2 regions of the Streptococcus sp. V913 genome follow, and region 1 is predicted to be linked to the other one. Evidence: riboswitches for the same ligand, from Rfam matches in the RefSeq annotation. Region 1 holds a riboswitch; the other holds the start of a gene.
What was found. Region 1 has a riboswitch for FMN ahead of ACXYSL_RS07435 (ECF transporter S component). Riboswitches for the same ligand answer to the same signal wherever they lie in the genome.
Positions count from the first base shown of each region.

Region 2: linked by a shared signal. The riboswitch ahead of ribD (bifunctional diaminohydroxyphosphoribosylaminopyrimidine deaminase/5-amino-6-(5-phosphoribosylamino)uracil reductase RibD) and the one ahead of ACXYSL_RS07435 (ECF transporter S component) in region 1 are both predicted to bind FMN.

Region 1 is NZ_JBTHHX010000004.1:61,542-65,963, forward strand. Features, by position in the region: gene trkA (Trk system potassium transporter TrkA) at 1-985, opposite strand, end outside; gene ACXYSL_RS07430 (tRNA (cytidine(34)-2'-O)-methyltransferase) at 1,388-1,891, shown strand; FMN riboswitch at 1,932-2,150, shown strand; gene ACXYSL_RS07435 (ECF transporter S component) at 2,304-2,867, shown strand; gene ACXYSL_RS07440 (phosphatase PAP2 family protein) at 2,857-3,507, shown strand; gene ACXYSL_RS07445 (chromosome partitioning protein ParB) at 3,535-3,954, shown strand; gene pheS (phenylalanine--tRNA ligase subunit alpha) at 4,265-4,422, shown strand, end outside.
Region 2 is NZ_JBTHHX010000003.1:24,291-28,712, forward strand. Features, by position in the region: gene ACXYSL_RS06250 (S66 family peptidase) at 1-591, shown strand, start outside; gene ACXYSL_RS06255 (DNA-3-methyladenine glycosylase I) at 629-1,198, opposite strand; gene ruvA (Holliday junction branch migration protein RuvA) at 1,208-1,801, opposite strand; FMN riboswitch at 1,958-2,072, shown strand; gene ribD (bifunctional diaminohydroxyphosphoribosylaminopyrimidine deaminase/5-amino-6-(5-phosphoribosylamino)uracil reductase RibD) at 2,206-3,306, shown strand; gene ribE (riboflavin synthase) at 3,291-3,926, shown strand; gene ACXYSL_RS06275 (bifunctional 3,4-dihydroxy-2-butanone-4-phosphate synthase/GTP cyclohydrolase II) at 3,946-4,422, shown strand, end outside.

The DNA.
Region 1 (4,422 bases):
GGCTAGTTCGATTCACCTTGGTGATATTCTTATGGACACCAACACGGTCTAAGAACATAGAGGTAATGATGTTTTCCTCATCAACTCCAGTCAAAGTTGCAACTGCATCATAGTTGGGAGCACTTTCCTCAAGCAAGATATCTTTGGCAGTTCCATCTCCCTGTACGATATAGAGATTTGGAAATTTTTCACTGAAGAGACGAGCTCTCTCAGGATTAATCTCGATAACTTTAGTGTCAATACGGCTATCTTTTAAAATGCCAAGTAGGTAATAAGCAATTTTTCCAGCACCAACGATGAGCAAGCTTTTCACTGTACGTGATTTGAAATAGTTATGGAAAAGCATCATATCCACACGATTCCCAGTAACAAAAATTCTATCTCTATCCTGAATGGTGATATCACCGCTCGGAATCATAAGTTGATGGTCTCGTTCCATAGCGCAGACAATGATATTGCCAAATTTTTTACGAAAATCTGAGATTGGCATTTGACAGAGACCACTGGAATCTTTGACAACAAACTCCATCAGGTTGACCCTTCCCCCTGAGAACCGCTCAACTGAGAGTGCATTCGGAAAATCAATGATATTTGAGATAGCACGGGCGGCTAGGAGTTCTGGGTTAACGATAAGTGAGAATCCAAGAATATTTTTCTCTTTGAAATAGGTATTGGAGTATTCAGGATTTCGCACTCGAACGATAGTCTCTTTAGCGCCCATTTTTTTAGCAAGTACTGCTGAAATCATATTCACTTCATCGTGTTCCGTTAGAGCGATAAAGATATCACACTCTTGAACGCCGGCTTGCTCTAAGATAGCAAAGTCTGCTCCATTTCCAAGGAGTCCCATGATATCAAAGCGACTGACAATATGATTGAGAACAGCCTCATCTTGTTCGATGAGGACAACGTCGTGTTTTTCTGCAACCAGTGAACGACAGAGGGCGAAACCGACTTTCCCTCCACCAACAAGGACAATTTTCATATAAAAACCCTACTTTTTCATGATGTAACTATCATACCCTTTTTTCGCAAAAAATGCACTTGCCAAGGCATTTTAGAGGATAAGAAAAGCCTTTTTTTAAGTGTTTAAAGATAAAATCGGTCACCTTTCATAGAAATGTCTATCATATGAAATGATTTCGCTCATTTAATATCCTTTCTCAGAAAAAGAATGACTAAGTATGGAAATATTATCAAAAAAAGTAAAAAAATCAAGTCATTTCTATTGACAATGATTCTGAAAGTGTTATACTAAGGAAGTAGTTTCGCTGATTTACTTCAAACCTGTTGTGAGGTAAGTTAACGATGCCTTAACCACGCTGTTTGCTGAGCTTGACTCCGGGCAGTGTGGCTATTTTTTTGCAATGATAAAAGGAAACCCGTCATGACAAATCACATTGTATTATTTGAACCTCAGATTCCACAAAATACAGGTAACATTGCGCGTACTTGCGCTGCGACCAATTCTCCCCTTCACATCATCAAACCGATGGGATTTCCTATTGATGATCGCAAGATGAAGCGGGCTGGTTTGGATTACTGGGATAAGTTAGAGATCCATTTTTATGACAGTTTGGAAGATTTTATGTCTCAGATGAAGGGTAAACTCTATCTGATTTCGAAATTCGCGGAAAAGGTGTACTCTGAGGCAGATTTATCGACTGACGAAGCCCATTATTTTCTCTTCGGACGTGAAGACAAGGGCTTGCCTGAGGACTTTATGAGAGAACATCCTGAGAAAGCTCTCCGTATCCCGATGAATGATGAACATGTCCGCAGTCTCAATGTTTCCAATACGGTCTGCATGATTGTCTATGAGGCTCTTCGTCAGCAACATTTTGCTGGTTTAGAGCTCGTTCACACCTATGAAGCGGATAAATTGAAATAAACAAAATGCTTGCACTTGCAAGCGTTTTTTGTTATGATTAAAGGGTCTTCAGGGCTGGGTGAAATTCCCGACCGGCGGTGACTTTAACTAGCTATTTTGGCTTTCTCGTCGTTGTCTTGTCTCGATATACTTTAAGTATTATCTTCGACTGCGACGCCTAGATTACTCCAAAATATCTTAGTTAAAGAAGTCCGCGAGCGCAAGCTGATGTGGTGTGATTCCACAACCGACAGTATAGTCTGGATGGGAGAAGACGAAAGAATAGCCTTGTCTGTTCTGATGAGTTTATAGATAAATTGCAACCGCTTGCTCAAAAGAGTGAGGGGGAACTTTTGGGATATAAAAAGTGAGAATAGATAGAGGGATCCTTTCCAACTTCTTCTGATTTTATAGAAAATTGGAGGAACCTGTTATGACAAACACACGTCGACTTTCGACCATTGCGATTTTATCAGCCATTTCATTTGTGCTGATGTACTTTGACTTTCCGCTCTTGCCAGCGGCAAGCTTCCTCAAGATCGAGTTTAGTATTTTGCCAGTCCTTGTGGGCTTGGTGGTGATGGATTTGCCTGCTGCTCTCGGGATTCTCTTGCTGCGATCACTCTTGAAGTTACTTCTCAATAGCCAGGGAGTGAATACCTACATTGGTTTGCCAATGAATATCGTGGCCGTGGGAGTTTTTGTTATCGCTTTTGGCTTGATTTGGAAAAAGGAACGCAGCACCCTTCGTTTCCTACTAGCATCTCTAGCGGGAACCATCGGATTGACTGTTGCTATGTTGGCTCTCAACTATGTTTATGCGGTTCCTTTGTACGCGCAGTTTGCCAACTTTGATATTGGAAAAATTTTGGGACTTTCTAACTACCTAATGACCATGGTTTTACCTTTTAACCTGATTGAAGGTATAATCTTTGCCGTTTCATTCTGGTTGTTGTACGTCCTCTTGAAACCAACCTTAAAACATTATGAGAGATAAACAAACATTTTTAATGAAGGGCAGTTTTGCCCTTTTACTTTTCGTCCTTCTTGGCTATATGGTTAAGTTCTATCCTGAAACGCTGGTCGGTTTTGATCAACCAATTCAGACTGTCATTCGTGGGGACTTGCCAGATTATTTGACAGTTCTGTTCCGTTCCCTTACGCATTTGATTGATATCCCAGTAATCATCACCTGGGTTGCCATTGCAACCTTTATCTTTTATCGTAAGCAGTGGAAGATAGAAAGCTACTTCATGGCGGGTAATCTAGCCTTAGCCGGTCTTTTAATCGTGACCTTCAAAAACATCTACCAGCGCCCACGGCCAGCTATCTTACACTTGGTAGAGGAGAAGGGTTTTTCTTTTCCAAGTGGCCATTCTCTGGCTGTAACCTTGATGGTAGGCACTCTGATTGTCATTCTCAGTCAACGGATGAAAAATCCAGTCTGGAGAAAAATCGTGCAAATCGTCCTTGGCCTCTACCTAGTCAGTGTGCTGGCATCAAGAGTCTATCTGGGAGTTCACTACCCATCAGATGTTCTTGCCAGTCTCTGTGTGGGTTTGGGAATCTTGTTTATCGAATTTCCTTTCTATGACAAGCTTCGATTTCAATGGCGATTTAAAGGCAAGCAGAAGTAAATATCGAATTCCCTTGAGTAGAAAGAAATGAAAGTCGACATAAAAGCTCTCCATCCGACTCAACTATACTTATCAGAAAAGAAACTAGAAGGCATCCAGACACTTTATCAGTCGGCAGAAATAATCAATGTTGCTCCAATCAGTATTCTTGCGTTCGGAGATTGCTTGTTTATTACAGATGGCCATCACAGGGCTTATCAGGCTTTATTGGCGGGTAGGAATATGATTTCTGCTGAGTGGGATAGAGATGGTGGCGATGAACTATATCATCTCTATGCGCAAGCTTGCGAGGAAAGAAAGATTTACTCTGTTTTGGATTTAAAAGACTGTATCTTAGCTCAAGATGAGTATGAAGCAAAATGGTATAACTGGTGCGATGGTTTTAATCAAGCAGCAACTCTTTTATTGAAAAGGAAAGCGGATGAAACAGATCTTACAAATAGGTAGTGCATTGCGTCTTGTTCCTTTTTATATTGAAATTAGTCTGGTCTAACTTGTTTTTTAACTAAAAATCTGATAAACTATGTAGTAATTGAATAGGAATCCGCAAGACTAGTAACTCAAGGGAAGTATATTAGGGAGGAGAGCCATGACTGCAAGCTCTCTATATGAAAGCTGAGTGAATTCACTTGCGCATGGATTTAGAAATGAAGGTCTGACTTGTCAGATGAAACGGATGGTACCGCGTGTCAACGCTCCGAGTGGAGTTTTTGACATGTGGTTTTCTTTTTATCTACGAGCGACTGATGGAGGAATTATGTCAACTATTGAAGAACAATTAAAAGCGCTTCGTGAAGAAACGCTGGCTAGCTTGAAGCAGATTTCTGCTGAAAATGAAAAAGAGATGCAGGATTTGCGTGTCTCTGTCCTAGGTAAAAAAGGTTCGCTTACTGAAATCCTCAAAGGGATGAAAGA
Region 2 (4,422 bases), on a different contig from region 1:
TTTAAAGAACTGATCAAGACAGGAAGAATCTCAGAAATCCGCCCTAGCGACGTTTGGTATGAGGAACGGACTGATTTTAGTCCCAAGGCCCTGGGAACAACTCGTGTCAGTCATGCAAATACCGGTTTTGACTTGTTGCAAGGAAATGCCCAGTTTGAGGGAGGAATCCTCGGTGGTTGCCTTGAGTCTCTCTATGATATCTTTGACAATTCTCGATATGCAGACAGTAGAGAACTCTGCCGAAAGTACAAACTCTTCCCTGACTTATCTGACTGGGAAGGAAAGATCCTCTTGCTAGAAACAAGCGAAGAAAAGCCTGAGCCGGAAAACTTCAAAAAAATGTTGCAGGCTTTGAAAGAAACTGGGATATTTGAGGTCATCAGTGGACTCTTGGTCGGGAAACCTATGGATGAAACCTTCTATGACGACTATAAGGAGGCGCTAATGGACATCATTGACAGCAATATCCCGATTGTCTATAATTTAAACGTAGGCCATGCCACACCAAGAGCCATTGTGCCCTTTGGCATCTATGCTTATGTGGATGCAAATAAGCAAGTCATTCGCTTTGACTATAATAAAAAAAGCTGAGATGAATTTCTCAGTTTTTTTCTATATTCTCAGATAGTTAAACGCCTGCACCGCTCTTCCACTCACAATCATTCTCATGATCATCTATCAGACCTGCCGCCTGTAGAAAAGACAAAACAGCGACGGGACCTGTAAACTTGAAGCCTCGTTTTTTGAGATCTTGAGATAACTTTTCAGACAGGGCTGTTTTAGCAGGTGCTAGGCGATAGTCAGGGACATCATTGATGATGGTTTGTCCATCAACAAAAGACCAGAGATAGGCATCAAAAGAGCCATAGGTTTTCTGGACTTGTAAAAATGCTTGAGCATTGGCACGCGTAGCAAAAATCTTGGCTCTATTTCGAATGATGGTTGGATTGTCTAACAAGGTCTCCAACTCGGCATCCGTCATCTCTGCAACACCTTGGACTTGGTAGTTGTAAAATGCTTCTCTGAAAGCTTGGCGCTTGTTTAGCACCGTTTCCCAAGACAGACCAGCCTGATAGGTCTCCAAACAAAGCAACTCAAAAAGGGCGTGGTCATCATGAAGGGGCTGTCCCCACTCTTCATCATGATAGGCGATGTAGAGCGGATTGGTCATCTTGACCCACGAACAACGTTTTGTCATGATCTGCTCCTATTTGACCAACATTTTAAGGGCCGACTTGATATAGTTCTCAGCTGTATCTGTCGTTCCTTCAAAGAATTTCTTGATTTTCTTGAGCTCGGTTGCCTTGTAGCCCAGCGCCAACATAGCTTCCATAGCTTCTTCCAGTTCTTGGTTTTCAGCACTTGCTTGCACTGCCACCTTAGCAGGAAGGTCATCACTAGCCACAACTACCTTGCCTTCCAAGTCCAGCACCATCTGCTGGGCTGTTTTCTTGCCAATTTTAGGAAACTTGGTCAAGTAGGTGATGTTCTTGCTTTCGATGGCTTGAACCAAGCCAGCATTGTCATCAGCAGCGATAATAGCAAGAGCTGACACAGGCCCAATCCCAGATACCGAAATCAGACTGAGAAAGAGTTTTTTCTCATCTTCTGAGCGAAATCCATAAAGTAGATGGGCGTCCTCACGCACAACCTGATGCACATAAATTTGAGCTTCTTGATTGACCTGTCCCGAGTAAGCATAGGGATTGGCTACATGCAGGATATAACCGATACCGTTGGTTTCAAGAACAATGTATTTAGCAGTAATTTTGGTAATGATTCCTTTTAAATATTCGTACATAGTTTTCCTTTTCTCTTATTTCGTTTATCTAGTATATCATATTTTCTTTATCCGAGGAGTGAGAATCGACTATCACAAATACAGTATATCAAAAATAATTTATGCTTATCTATTGACATATTGAAAATTAAGTACTATAATCATTTGTAATTGAATAACTATCTTCAGGGCAGGGTGCAATTCCCTACCGGTGGTATAGCCCACGAGCCGAAAGGCATGATTTGGTGAAATTCCAAAGCCGACAGTATAGTCTGGATGAAAGAAGATAAAAGTATATTTGTGCTTTTTGCGTGCTCTGAAATGATTACTTGTCATTTCAGAGCATTTTTGTTAATCGCATAAGTTTTCTTTTGTATGCCTTGAATAGTCCCCTATTCAAGGTATTTTTTTTTGGAGGTAGTGAGATGAGCGACTCAAAATATATGAAATTAGCAATAAAATTGGCACAAAAAGGAGCTGGTTACGTCAATCCCAATCCTATGGTTGGCGCAGTTATTGTAAAAGATAATCACATTATCGGACAAGGTTATCATGAGTTTTTTGGTGGCCCACATGCTGAGAGAAATGCTCTAAAAAACTGTAGAGAATCCCCTGTCGGAGCGACGCTTTATGTAACACTTGAACCCTGTTGTCACTTCGGGAAAACACCTCCTTGTATAGACGCTATAATCGATAGTGGTATTACAAGAGTAGTCATTGGAAGCCTAGACTGTAACCCTATTGTATCTGGAAAAGGAGTAAAGATACTTGAGGAAAATAATCTTCAAGTTACTGTTGGAGTTTTAGAAAATGAGTGTCTTAACTTAATAAAAAGTTTTAGAAAGTATATTACCCAGCATGTACCCTATGTTTTTATGAAATATGCAATGACAATGGATGGAAAAATAGCCACTAAAACAAATCAATCCAAATGGATTACTGGAGAAGAGGCAAGAAAGCATGTACATCAGTTACGACACCATGTTAGTGCGATTATGGTGGGAGTCAATACTGTTATTCAAGACGATCCTTTGCTGACATGTAGATTGGAGGAAGGGAAAAATCCTATCCGTATCATATGCGATACACATTTACGAACTCCTCTTACCTCTAAAATAGTAAAAACAGCAAATGATATTAAAACTTACATTGCCACTTCCTCTGAAGACAAAAATAAAATGAAGCTATATCAAAATCATGGCTGTGAAATACTTTCCATAAAGAAAAAAGGCAATCATATAGACTTATCAAGTTTAATGCAACATCTAGGAAACATGCAGATTGATAGCCTACTTCTGGAAGGGGGCAGTCTAATGAATTGGAGTGCTTTAGAACAACAAATTGTTGATGAGCTGAAAATATATATTGCACCAAAAATTTTTGGAGGCAATGCCAAGTTTCCTGTCGGAGGTGAAGGTATTTCTTTGCCAAATGACGCTATTAGCTTGAAACCTTATGCTTTTTCTCAAATAGGAGATGACTATCTCATAGAAAGTGAAGTGATTTATCCATGTTCACAGGAATAATTGAAGAAATCGGAAAAGTTGAAAGAATACAGAAAGACTCTCGTAATTGCAAACTATCAATTAAAGCCTCAAAAGTATTAACGGATATCCATTTAGGCGATAGTATAGCAGTAAATGGTATCTGTCTTACAGTTACTCATTTCAATCATCAATCCTTTACAGTTGATGTAATGAATGAAACATGGAGCCGAACAGCTCTTACACTATTAAAACATGGAAGTGAGGTAAATCTAGAAAGAGCCTTATCTGTCAACAGTCGACTTGGAGGTCACGTCGTTACAGGACACATTGATGGTACAGGAAAAATCTCGTCAATAAAAAAAGATGATAATGCTGTATGGTATCAAATCAACACACAAAAAGAAATTTTAGATTTAATAGTTGAAAAAGGATCTATTACAATTGACGGCATTAGTCTGACTGTCGCTAAAGTCTCCAAACTAAACTTTTCAGTATCTGTTATCCCTCATACTTTGGAACAAACTATTCTTAAGAGTAAACAAGTCGGATGTACAGTAAATCTTGAAAATGATATATTAGGTAAATATGTGCAAAAACTAATGGATAACTCTCCGAAGTCAGAGATATCTAAGGAACTATTATACCAAAATGGATTTTAGCAGAAAGGATGATCAGTCAATGGAATATCGAAAAATACAAGAATCATTAGAAGCATTGCAGAAGGGACGACTTGTTCTTGTTATAGACGACAAGGATAGAGAAAACGAAGGAGACTTAATTTGTTCCGCACAAGCAGCTACAACAGAAAATGTTAATTTCATGGCTACTTATGCCAAAGGATTAATTTGTATGCCTATGAGCGAAAGTTTAGCTAATCAATTAATGCTTTCACCTATGGTTGAAAACAATACAGATAATCATAAGACTGCTTTTACAGTTTCAATTGATTATAAGGAAACGACCACAGGTATTTCTGCCGAGGAAAGAGGATTGACCGCACGTATGTGTGTCTCCGAAGATATAAGACCCTCTGATTTTCGCAGGCCAGGACACATGTTTCCTTTAATTGCGAAAAACGGTGGTGTTCTAGAAAGAAATGGACACACAGAAGCAACTGTTGATCTATTAAAATTAGCAGGACTAAAAGAGTGTGGC